2 linked regions of the Cohnella abietis genome follow. The main gene of each other region encodes a partner of the protein of the gene in region 2 in a complex. Links are inferred from orthologs where the notes say so. Each region holds a gene or a part of one and is shown on either strand. Other genes may lie near its edges.

Region 1 (5,370 bases), 1.9 Mb from region 2 along the record:
TTCAATTCGATTACGTGCGTTTTCCGGAAGGCTTTGAGAAGCGAGCAGACAGCTTAACATTTACTAAAAATAAGCTAAGCCGTGTCGATATCGTTGCTGAGTTTGTAGAATATGCAAAAAAAGAATTGTCACCACTGGGAGTAAGAGTTTCTGTAGACATCTTCGGCTATGCAGCATCTGTACCAGCAGCTGAAGGAATCGGGCAGGACTTCGTCAAAATTTCCAATGCAGTCGACGTTATTAGCCCAATGATTTACCCTAGTCATTACAGCACCGGTTGGTTCAAACAGAAGGATCCGGATAAAGCTCCGTATGAAACGATTAAAGGGGCTATGGATGATACGCATAAGAAATTAGATCCTCTGGGCGATAAGAAACCGATCATTCGTCCTTGGATACAGGATTTTACTGCTAAGTGGCTAGGTAAAGGACATTATTCTCAATATGGAGCCGCTGAAGTACAAGCTCAAATCAAAGCACTTAACGACAGTGGAGTCGAAGAGTACTTGCTCTGGAATGCTGGAAATAAATATACCGAAGGTGTTAAGTTTTAGACAAATAATAGGGCTAATCTCGGTCGTCACTGACCTTGAGATTAGCCCTAATTTGTTGTTGCTTTATGGACTCAGCTTCAAAATGAGTGCTTTACGGTTAGAGAGCACTTGGGCGTTATTATTGCCACAGTGGTATGATGGTTTTCGACTTCGATCCGATTCTGACGAATCCTGAACACCCTATTTAGCGAAAAAACAGCGGTTTGAATTTCGAATCGTAGTCACCTTATTTGCCCCTCAAACGTTACTTTTCACCCCATATGATGCAAATAGCGTATGTACGAAGAGATTTTGTCCTCAGTTAATCGACAGCCTCCGAGTTCACTATGGGTCGCCAATTCAGACTTTTAGCCGCAATAAGGTACTGGGCGTTCACTATCAGCCGCCAATCCACGCTTTCTTCCGAAATAAGGTACCGAGCGTTCACTATGAGCTGCCAATTCCCACTTTCAGCCGCAATAAGGTACCGAGCGTTCACTATGAACCGCCAATCCACGCTTTATTCCGAAATAAGGTACCGAGCGTTCACTATGAGCCGCCTTTTCCCACTTTCAGCCGCGATAAGGTACCGAGCTAGGTTGTCGATTAACTGTGGAATAAAAAAATTAGCTGCTAAAAATCGATTACTTGTGAAAAACGTCGCTTTTCACCCCTGAAAACCGAAATAAGCACATAAAACTGGAATTTATAGTCGGCTTTAGTAGACGTTTTAATTTGCTAACAGTTAATCGACAGCCTAGTACGATTCGCCACAGCTTCTAACTGCTACCTAATTTATTTCCCCCACTACTAAAGGCGGCGGAGTAACTCTTATAGCTGAGATTTGAATAGACTCATACATTTTAGCTAGCACATCTTCTACCGCTTCTTTATTCGCATGAATGGTCGCAAGTGATTCCCCACTTTGCACAGCGTCCCCGATTTTCTTATGCAGAACGATACCAACAGCCAAATCAATCTCAGAGGTTTTCGTAGCCCGTCCCGCTCCAAGGAGCATAGCAGCCAGACCCACATTCTCTGCTGCTATTGACGCAACATAGCCGGATTCCTTCGACGGCACCTCTATCTGATACTTAGCCGTAGGCAAATGCTCTGGATGGTCAACAACTGTAGCGTCTCCACCTTGCGCGGCAAGAAAGGTCTTAAATTTCTCTATCGCTTGCCCACTGGCTATCGATTGCTGGAGCATCTGACGAGCTTCTTCTTTGCTAGCTGCTATTCCAGCTAAGACAGCCATATGGCTCCCTAGAATTAAACATAGCTCCGTAAGATCCTTCGGGCCAACACCTCTAAGCGTGTCTATGGCTTCCTTCACCTCTAAAGCATTGCCAATGGCATTACCAAGCGGCTGACTCATGTCAGATAATACAGCAACAGTCTGTCTACCGACCCTGTTTCCGATATCCACCATGCAAGCAGCTAAATCCTCTGCCTCAGACAATGTCTTCATGAAAGCACCGTCGCCTGTTTTCACATCGAGCACAATCGCGTCTGCTCCAGAAGCGATCTTCTTGCTCATAATTGAGCTTGCAATTAACGGTATAGAATTCACCGTCCCTGTTACATCCCGAAGACCATACAGCTTCTTATCCGCTGGAGTTAGATTATTGCTCTGACCAATAACCGCAACTCCGTTGCGATTAACAAGCTCCAAAAACTCCGCATTATCGATTTCTACATGAAAGCCAGGAACGGCTTCTAGCTTGTCTATAGTGCCTCCAGTATGTCCAAGTCCCCGACCGGACATCTTGGCTACTGGAACGCCTATAGAAGCGACCAGAGGAGCTAACACGAGTGTCGTTGTGTCTCCAACGCCTCCCGTACTGTGCTTATCCACCTTGACTCCTGAAACCCCCGATAAATCAATCGTTTCACCGGAATGAACCATCGCCATCGTCAAATCTGCTCTTTCTGTCGGTGTCATTCCACGGAAGAAAATAGCCATCGCCATTGCCGACATCTGATAATCTGGGATTGAACCATCCGTATATCCACTGATGAGATGATTAATTTCATCCTTTTCTAGCTCGCCGCCATCGCGCTTTTTCGTGATTAAATCAACCGTTCTCAACGTTGTATTCCTCCTCAACTCAACATTTGGGAGAGCACTAAGTCCGTTTAATACCCTTGTCCGACTCCACCTGTCACAATTGCTATAGAGGAGCTTGCTCCTAGTCTTGTCGCTCCGGCTTGAATCAATTTGTGTGCAATATCCAAATCACGTACACCACCAGAAGCCTTTATTCCCATATCCGGCCCTATGACGCTACGTATTAAAGCGATATCCTCTACCGTTGCCCCACCTGTACCGAAGCCCGTGGAGGTTTTGACGAAGTCTGCTCCAGCCTCTTTACACAATAGAGAAGCTTGTTTTTTCTCTTCGTCTGTTAAGTAACAGGTTTCAATGATGACCTTAACCTTCGCTTTCCCTTTACAAGCCTTTACCACTTCTTCAATATCCCGCTTCACTGCGTCCGTATTGGCCGACTTTAGAGCACCAATGTTCAGCACCATATCGATTTCAGTAGCACCAGCCAGAATGGCATCCGTTGCCTCTGCCGCTTTTACTTCCGTACGACTTGCACCCAGAGGAAATCCTATTACAGTCGTTAGACCAACCTTACTGCCAGCCAATTCACGAGAAGCAACAGGGATCCAATGAGGATTGACGCATACTGTTGCAAAACCATATTGCTTGGCTTCCCCACAAATTCGAACAATTTCCGCCTCAGTACTCACCGCGCTTAACAAGGTATGATCAATCATTCCTGCAATTTGATCAGCTGTCATATGTATCATTTCTCCTATAAGTCCAATTTATTTAGCAGGCAAATAACAAGAGGAACCGAATAGAAGTGACCATTAAGGTCTCTATTCAGTCCCGGTATACCTATTATTGCGCTAATCTTAATGCTAAATTGTATAAATCTAAATTAAAGGATTTCTTAGTGGAAACTACCTTTTCTATATCCGTGGCCACGAATTCGCCCTTAATAATACCGATACCCTTACCTGAATCTCCTTCGAGCAAGCGCTGAACCGCGAAATCTGCCAGCTGGCTAGCCAGTATCCGGTCATTGTGGGTTGGAGAGCCTCCACGTTGAATGTGTCCTAATACGGTCACACGCGGCTCGATACCGCTATATTCCGTAATACTCCGCGCTACTTCATCACCAGAGCAAACTCCTTCAGCAACAACGACAATACCATGTCTTTTGCCCTTCTGGAAATTTTCCTTCATGCGCAAGGAAATATCTTTAAGATCAAACGGAACCTCAGGGACAAGAATAGCTTCTGCTCCACTTGCCAGTCCTGCATATAGAGCAATGTCTCCGCAATGACGGCCCATGACCTCAACAATAGAAGATCTCTCGTGAGATGTCATTGTATCACGTAGCTTGTTAATGGCATCAACAACGATACTTACTGCAGTATCAAACCCGATTGTGAAATCTGTGAAAGGGATGTCGTTGTCAATTGTTCCTGGCAGCCCCATCGTTTTGATACCGAGCTTGCTCAGCTTGTTAGCCCCTTGATAAGAGCCATCGCCGCCGATAACGACTAAGCCATCGATGCCTTGCTCACGCAGCACGTCAGCTCCTCGTTGTTGACCTTCAGGTGTCATGAACTCCTTACAACGAGCAGTTTGTAGAATCGTACCCCCACGTTGAATAATATCTCCAACACTACGTAAATCCATCGGTCTGAGATCTTGATTCAATAGACCTTGAAAGCCCCGCTGAACGCCATATACCTCTAACCCACGATATAGTGCGCTTCTTACTACAGCCCGAACGGCCGCGTTCATACCTTGTGAATCTCCGCCACTTGTTAATACGGCTATTTTTTTAACTTCACTCATATCCAATGCCTCCCTAATGTGTCCTTGCCCTTAATCACATGGCCTTCCTTATCCAATGGCTATTTAGCCAGAAAAACACTCTAGTCCAAGGACTGCCCTTCATCAACAGCTTTGCCGTCTTGCGGACATCAGCCTGGTCCTTTACCTTCGGATCTGATAAATACAAAGCTACAAGCCCTTCTACAATCATCCGATGAAAATGTCCAAAGGGTAGCTCGTCAGCAGATTTTCTAGCGGCTTGAACCAATTGTCTCATACGATCATTGAGCATTTGTTGATCATCATAGTAGCTGCAGAAATTTAGATCTCCGCCCGCTTGATCTTCCGCCTGATCTATCAAGTAATCGAGAAGGATATGCAAGCCGCATATCGATGGGAAATAATTAGCTTTGATTGCCGCAGCCTGATCCTCCTCCAGCAATGGGTCGCTGGCAGCCAAGAATAGCATAAACATCCCTAGAGTTGAGCCCGTAGCTGCAGCAAATTCATTCCATTTCAGCTGCGGATAATGAGAAGAATGTTTATCCCACCAGTTCAACAGCTCTTTTTCACGTTGCGAATGGGAAATATGCTTGTAAACCTGCAAATCTACATAAAGCTGAACTAGCTCTGTCACATGCTTCTGCACATGGCGATAGGTGGGCAGCTTAGCAATTGATGCTCGGCATTGCATGACCAACGCCTCTAAATAACCACCATCGTCTTGTTCTTCGCGAAAGGCATAATAATTCTGGGTCCGCGCCTCAGGTGTAACTGCGTCTAACATACTTTGATGTAAGAGCCGAAAATCTTTCGGATCCAAGGAGGTGCTTCGGTCACACAAATTATCTAAATAATCGCTAATGGTCTGCAAGGCTACGATAAGCGGAATCAGAACATGCCTTTGCTCCAGATTGGCGGCAGCATATACGCCTCCACCCTCGCAATGAAATTGCTTCGTATTCATACTGTCTA
Region 2 (7,759 bases):
CAACCGCTGGTAATACTAACGCATCTGCCTGCTTCAATATATCCGGTGACCACTCCGCTTTAACTACACCACTAAAAGGAGTATCCAACGTATCGAAGCCCACAATCGTGACAGAGGCATCCAACTCCGTCAACCGCCGAATCACTTCCAACTGCCGGGCATCTCCACCAGCGAGCACAATGTTTACTCCTGTAAGTATTGCAGCCCCCTCCTTTCGGCATTCTTGCATAGCACATCGTATGCATACGCCTACCATGGGGTGACTTCCCTATCGTCTACATCTTACAACCATTATCCCACTCGCTCAGTTTGACCTCCATGGTCTCCTTCCTGTTATATGTTGCTCTAGCCATTATCCCTTCCCGTCAGTTTGACCTCCATAGTCTCCCACCTGTTATAGATTACTCTAGCCATTATCCCTCCCGTCAGTTTGACCTCCATAGTCTCCTTCCTGTTATAGATTGCTCTAGTCATTATCCCTCCCGTCAGTTTGACCTCCATAGTTTCCTTCCTGTTATAGATTGCTCTAGTCATTATCCCTTTACCTCAGTTCGAGCATATCTATTTCCAATTTGCAGCGTCCCCTTTCTTCTAACTCTCTCCCCCCAACTCTATTCTCTATTTTATCGCGTATAAGCACTATCCCTTTGTCTCAGTAACACTTGTAAAACTAATTGGATTTATGTAATTTTTTTCAATAAATTACTTTAAATAAGAACATGCGTTTGGTATAATTAAAGAGAACATACGTTCCACTCAGGAGGGATATTAATGGATCAGCCCGCTTCATTTCAAACACTTTGCCTATCCTCTACAGATGAGCAGTTTTGGGTACAGATGATCTATAATGCAAGATGGCCAGATGGATTTTGTTGTCCCTCTTGTGGCAATCGTCATGCCTATTCGATCCTTACTCGTAGGCTCCCTCTCTATGAATGCAGCTCCTGTCATGTGCAGACCTCTTTAACTAAAGGAACAATTATGGAAGGAAGCCGCACTCCACTTAGGCTCTGGTTACTCGCAATACACCTTCATTCTCAGCCAGAAGGTATCAATGCTTTGAGATTAGCTTCTATTATAGGAACGACATACAAAACATCCTGGTTAATTTGTCATAAAATTCGCCACGCGATGTCAAAATCAGATGAATCTGATTTATTAAAGGGACTGGTCCGCATTAATTTTGCTCAATATGGCACTCCATATAACCCAACCATCTATCGACACCCTCAAGAGCAACCTCTACTCATCGGCGCTACAATAAACGAACAGGGCGAATACGCACATATTAAAATAAAACAAGCGGTTGAAGAGTGTTCTTACTCCCAATTTACTTGCCCCTTAGACAAACATCCCTTTATTCGCAAACATGTCGATTCCACCGCTAAGGAAATCATTGCGGTTACCCTTAAATACAGTAAAAATCGAAACAGGCAGCTCCTACAAATCTGCAACAGTGCCTCCAACTGGATTAATGATTTATTCATGGGCATTGGACCCAAGCATTTACAAGCATATCTAGATCAATATTGTTATCATTTCAATCGCTCTGTGCAAAACCAGCAAGGATTACAGCATTTATTGAAAATCTGCACATCAACAGCCACCATAATTTATCCAGAACTCATCCGCAAATCAAACATCAAACCTAAATTGCGAGTTCAGTATGCCAACTACCTTAAATCTGTAAGCTAGTTTTAAAATAATACTGGACATTCTTACACTCTATTTTGATTCCGTTTAATCTCATTCCTCTTTCCTCATTCTTGTTGTCTCATCTGACTTAGTAGTCGGTTTATTAAACCATTCTTCGAATTGGTTTGGTTTATTGATCATTGAATTATATATGTTTTAATGATATTAAAATCACTTATTGATTTTAGACTCCCTTTTTCTTCATGCAGTTCTTCCTCATAGACTTCAAACTGAGCAAAGGGGATAGTGGTCATACGCGAAAATTAAGTGGATAACCGCAATGCGTTCACTAAGTCATGGGGATAGCAGCTGTACGAGATAATTAAATTAGGTCGACTTGAACGTGGGAGCATTGAGCGGAGGGTATAGTGGTCATACGCGAAAATTAAGTGGATAACCGCAATGCGTTCACTGAGTCATGGGGATAGCAGCTGTACGAGATAATTAAATTAGGTCGACTTGAACGTGGGAGCATTGAGCGGAGGGTATAGTGGTCATACGCGAAAATTAGGTGGATAACCGCAATACGTGCACTGAGTCACGGGGATAGTGGCTGTATAAGAGAATTAGGTGGTATTGAATGGGGAATCACTGAGCGGAGGAGACAGCGGTCGTACGCGAAAATTGAGCGAGAATACAATAAAACAGCCTAACATGGAGTTTGTTCCAAGTTAGGCTGCTGCTATTAATAGCTATGATGTATACAATTATTTGCCTGTGTGTCCGAAGCCGCCTTCACCGCGGACTGTATCTGATAGCTCTAGGACTTCCTCTAAAGTTACTTGAGGTACGCGTTGGAAGACAATCTGAGCGATGCGTTCGCCGCGTTCAATGGTGAATGGCTCCTGGCCTAAATTAATGAGCAGAACCTTTACTTCACCACGATAATCAGCATCAATTGTTCCAGGTGAATTTAAGCAGGTAATCCCGTGCTTGTAGGCCAATCCACTGCGAGGTCGAATTTGAGCTTCGAGCTCTCTGGGCATTGCCATTGCAAAACCGGTCGGTATTAATGCCCGCTCTCCCGGACTTAGAATAACAGGCTCACCTACTGCTGCATGCACATCAAATCCAGCTGCCCATTCCGACATTTGGCGTGGCAGCTGTACATCTTCATTCCCCGGCAGACGTTTCAACTGAATTGGATACAATGAATTCCCTCCCGCTTCCCGACAGCACTTTCTTATTGGCGCCTACCAGCGCAACAGCACAAGGCTGGGCCATCATATCTTCCATTATTGCTTTAACATCAGAAAGCTCGACTTGGTCTATCCGTTCTAGCATCTCATCCAAAGTATAATGACGGCCAAGCATTAACTCGTTCTTTCCTAAACGGTTCATGCGGCTGCTAGTACTCTCCAAGCTTAAAATCAGATTGCCTTTTAGTTGCTCCTTGCCACGATGGAGCTCCTGTTCGTTCATACCCGTAGCGGCAAGTTCATTAAGTAATTCCATCGTTATATCATAAACTTCCTGCGTTTGTTTCGGCGCTGTTCCTGCGTATACCGTAAACAGACCATTATCAGCATAAGAGGAATGATAGGAATACACAGAATAAGCAAGCCCACGTTTTTCTCGAACCTCTTGGAACAACCGCGAGCTCATTCCGCCACCAATCGTATTATTCAATAAAATCATGGCATACAGATTAGGCGATTTAATTGTTGAGCCTGGGAAGGTTAGACATAGATGATTTTGCTCCGTCTTCTTCTTGTGAAACAATGCTTTAGAATGAAAGACAGGAACTTCCAGGGATACATCCTTGCTATGTACATCAAATCTGCCGAAATGCTTCTCAAGCAGCTCCAGTACCTCTGGCCCTACATTTCCTGCTACGCTTATTACCGTGTTTTCAATACTATATCGCTCACCCATATATTTTCGTAAATCCGCAGACCCCATGGCATTCAGACGCTCGACTGTCCCAAGAATGGAATAGGCTAACGGGTGGTCCTGATAGGCAGCACGAGAAGCCAAATCATGAACGGTATCGTCTGGAGTATCCTCATACATCGATATCTCTTCGAGGATAACGTTTTTTTCTTTAGCTAATTCCCCGTCCGCAATCTGGGATTCAAAAAACATGTCGGATAGAATATCTACCGCAATCGGTAAATGTGTATCCAGCACTTTAGCATAATAACAAGTATATTCCTTGGAGGTAAAGGCATTAACATTGCCACCAATACCATCGAATAAATCTGCTATATCCTTCGCACTATGGCGCTTAGTCCCTTTGAAAAGCATATGTTCAACGAAATGGGAAATTCCGTTGTTATTTAGATCCTCATAACGGGAGCCTGTTTTCACCCATATTCCAAACGATACTGACCGGCAGGTTGGTATCTGTTCGATCATCACGCGCAAGCCGTTTTTGAGCTCATATTTGTTCATCCGATTTCCCCCTTTACTTAAAGCTTAACAAACAGTGATACCACTATATCAAATTCCGACAGCTGTCACAACCGCTCCTCTATCCGTTCTGGGGAGAGCGTTTCTGAAACCGTCCCTAGTACATATCCCTTTGCCTTAATTGCCTTAATCATGCCTTTTAATGCTCCTTGCGAGGCAGCTGTAGGATGCATCAAGATCATTGTACCTGGTCCAACTTTTCTGGATACTTTATCGACTATTGTCCATGATTGAGGTTTTTGCCAATCAACCGTGTCCAATGTCCATAAAACCGTTCTTAACCCGAACTCAGAAGCTACCTTAACCGTATTTGAATTATAATCTCCAGAAGGAGGTGCGAACCACACATTAGATGCGCCTAATTTCTTCAAAAGCGCTTCCGTCTTGCCTATTTCCTCGCGTTGTCGGGTCATCCCAAGTTGACTCATATTAGGGTGAGAATACGCATGATTAGAAACCTCGTGACCTTGCTTAATAATGCTCTGAGCCATTTCCGAGTTTTTAGACAACCACTTCCCGTCAAAGAAAAAGGTTGCTTTTACATTAGCTGCCTTTAATGTTGCGAGCATTGGAGGCAGAAATTCATCTCCCCAAGCCACATTTATCATTAAAGCGACCATTGGTTTGGCAGGATTCCCTCGATAAATAGGTTGGAGCGGTAAATCCTTCAGATCTACCTTTGGTTTCAAAACGCGATAAACCCATGGAAAACCGTGTTCACCACCTGTAGTTAAACCAAGCGCTTTAGCCTTGCTGTAAGTCGCTTCCACGTCTACTTCTCTGCCGTTGTAACCGGGAATTGCCTTCCAAATCCGGTCGATGACAGCGTCGACCGGTAGTTCATTATGCTTGGGTGCTTCCGCTTTAATCCAGATCATTAATTGATCATTGGAATTATCCTGACCTAGTGCTTCAGCTGAGACCATCTGTAACTTAACCGCTTGTACATAAGTCTTTATTGGACCCCTTGTCCCAGCTAATAGTATAGCTAAGAGGCATAGCAGCATTAACGCTAGCAATGTGTAAGACGACTTTCTATTCATATGGCTCACCCCCGTCTTGTCCCGATGCCCTGCATCATACTATGCCACGATAACGGAGTTTATGAGTGAGCTTCCCATTCCTTTACTTATTTATACAAAACAAAAAGAGACCTTCTTATTGGAGTCTCTTTTGTCATACCTGTTATTCAATTCAAAACAAAGATGGTTATACGGAAACTTGCTCAGAGCTAAGTAAAGCTTTGCGGGACAAATTAATACGACCCATATTATCGATTTCCGTAACTTTCACTTCGATTTGATCGCCGATGTTAACGACATCCTCCACTTTAGCAACCCGCTCGTTAGAAAGCTGGCTGATGTGAATGAGCCCATCCTTGTTCGGCAAAATTTCTACGAAGCAACCGAATTTCTCGATTCTCTTAACCGTACCCGTATATACCTCGCCAATGACAACTTCTTTGACGATGCCTTCAATAATTCCACGAGCGCGTTGATTCGCCGCTTCATCCGTCGAGGCAATATAGACAGTTCCATCTTGCTCAATATCTATTTTCACGCCGGTTTCTTCGATGATTTTATTGATGATTTTACCGCCAGAACCAATAACATCACGGATTTTGTCCGGATGAATTTTAAGCGAAATAATTTTAGGAGCATATTTGCTTAATTGTTTACGCGGCTCTTGAATCGCTTCAAGCATTTTACCCAAGATGAACAAACGTCCTTCTTTGGCTTGCTGCAGTGCGTCCGTTAAAATCTGACGATCGATTCCGTCGATTTTAATATCCATTTGGATAGCGGTGATGCCGGCTGCTGTTCCAGCTACTTTGAAGTCCATATCGCCAAGGTGATCTTCCAGCCCTTGAATATCAGTGAGGATGGATGTATGTTCACCATCTTTAATCAATCCCATAGCTACACCAGCAACCGGAGCTTTAATTGGAACACCTGCATCCATCATAGCAAGCGTGCTAGCGCAGATACTCGCTTGGGAAGTGGAGCCGTTAGATTCCAGCACCTCGGAAACAAGACGGATTGTGTATGGGAATTCTATTTCAGACGGCAATACTTTCAATAGTGCTCGCTCGCCGAGTGCTCCATGACCAATTTCACGACGACCAGGCGGACGCAAAGGACGAGCTTCGCCGACTGAGAATGGCGGGAAGTTGTAATGGTGCATAAAGCGTTTGGATTCTTGCGGGCTAACCCCATCCAAAATTTGAACTTCTCCAAGTGGTCCTAACGTACAGATACTTAGAGCTTGTGTTTGTCCACGAGTAAACAACCCAGAACCATGCGTTCTCGGCAGAATGGAAGTGTCGCTTGATATTGGACGGATCTCAGCAAGTCCACGACCATCTGGGCGCACTTTATCATGCGTGATGAGACGACGGACTTCGTTCTTAACAATATCGTACAAAATCTCTTTAACATCCTTTAGCTTGCTCGGCGTCTCCGCGTACACGTTGCTAAAGTGTTCCACTGCTTCACCGTTGATTAGATCAATAGCTTCTTGACGCGCATGCTTCTCAGCAATGCTAACAGCTTGTACTAAGCGAGCCTTCGCGAAGCCTTGAACATCGGCCTCAACAGAAGCATCTACACTATGCAGCTTCACTGCCATCTTCGGTTGACCAGCTATTGCTACCAATTGATCAATGGTATCAACAATTTTTTTGATTTCCTCATGTCCAAACATTATTGCTTCTAGAATGTCGGACTCAGATACTTCATTGGCTTCTGCCTCAACCATCATTATCGCATCACGCGTTCCTGATACAACAACGAACAAGTCACTTACAGCCTCTTGCTCTTGGGTAGGGTTGATAATATACTTACCATCAATCCGACCAACTATAACTCCTCCAACAGGGCCGTTAAACGGCACATTCGAGATAGCTAATGCAGCTGAAGTACCAATCATTGCAGCAATTTCAGGTGCACAATCATGATCTACGCTAAGTACAAGGTTAACGATCTGAACATCATTACGGAAGCCTTCCGAGAACAACGGGCGAATCGGACGATCTGTCAGACGGCTGGACAAGATAGCCTTCTCACTTGGGCGTCCTTCCCGTTTAATGAATCCTCCGGGAATTTTACCTACAGCGTACAAACGTTCTTCATAGTTTACGGTAAGTGGAAAAAAATCAAGATCCTTCGGCTCATTGGAAGCCGTAACAGTGGACAAAACAACTGTATCTCCATAGCGAACGACAACTGCTCCATTCGCCTGCTTAGCGAGTCGTCCCGTTTCCAATTCAAACGAACGGCCGCCTAGCTGCATTTGCACGCGATGTTCCAAACAGATTCCCTCCTTCTAATTTCACGTTATGTAATTTCGACACTCTTCCCATTATTTCCTGCCTAGCCCTAGCTTAGGCATTCAAGCAAAAACAACTGCCGCTGTTTATGAGATAGGAATTGATCTCCCTTATATGGGAAAAAGCAACCTGATGCCGAAAAGAGCGGTGTGCTCTATTCGACGCGGCCAGGTTGCTTTCGTGCGGTAGAAAATTAACGGCGAAGTCCCAATTTTGCAATTAGGGCGCTGTACCGGCTAACATCTTTGTTTTTCAAATATGCTAGTAGCTTACGACGTTGACCAACCATCTTGAGTAGACCACGACGGGAGTGATGATCTTTCT

Evidence for each region. The genes of interacting proteins can lie anywhere in the genome.
Region 1: pnp (region 2) and pfkA share a complex: the UniProt entries of both Bacillus subtilis proteins name them as parts of the possible RNA degradosome complex. The link is inferred for Cohnella abietis from one-to-one orthologs.

Annotation. Positions count from the first base shown.
Region 1 is NZ_AP019400.1:2,299,164-2,304,533, reverse strand. What follows is about bases 2,433-5,370. They hold pfkA (6-phosphofructokinase), read right to left. Parts: upstream 4,417-5,370; coding sequence 3,448-4,416; downstream 2,433-3,447. Other genes in these bases: KCTCHS21_RS09805 (tetraprenyl-beta-curcumene synthase family protein), read right to left, coding at 4,451-5,370; deoC (deoxyribose-phosphate aldolase), read right to left, coding at 2,673-3,344; KCTCHS21_RS09820 (pyrimidine-nucleoside phosphorylase), read right to left, coding at 2,433-2,625. In the rest of the region: KCTCHS21_RS09825 (putative glycoside hydrolase), read left to right, coding at 1-554; more of KCTCHS21_RS09820, read right to left, coding at 1,324-2,432. UniProt on the Bacillus subtilis protein: Catalyzes the phosphorylation of D-fructose 6-phosphate to fructose 1,6-bisphosphate by ATP, the first committing step of glycolysis.
Region 2 is NZ_AP019400.1:4,232,807-4,240,565, forward strand. Bases 4,867-7,759 are described here. They hold pnp (polyribonucleotide nucleotidyltransferase), read right to left. Parts: upstream 7,417-7,759; coding sequence 5,317-7,416; downstream 4,867-5,316. Other genes in these bases: KCTCHS21_RS18515 (polysaccharide deacetylase family protein), read right to left, coding at 4,867-5,150; rpsO (30S ribosomal protein S15), read right to left, coding at 7,629-7,759. Outside these bases: dipicolinate synthase subunit DpsA, read right to left, coding at 1-199; KCTCHS21_RS18500 (transposase), read left to right, coding at 772-1,695; dut (dUTP diphosphatase), read right to left, coding at 2,403-2,846; KCTCHS21_RS18510 (M16 family metallopeptidase), read right to left, coding at 2,809-4,089; more of KCTCHS21_RS18515, read right to left, coding at 4,155-4,866. UniProt on the Bacillus subtilis protein: Involved in mRNA degradation. Catalyzes the phosphorolysis of single-stranded polyribonucleotides processively in the 3'- to 5'-direction. Necessary for competence development in Bacillus subtilis.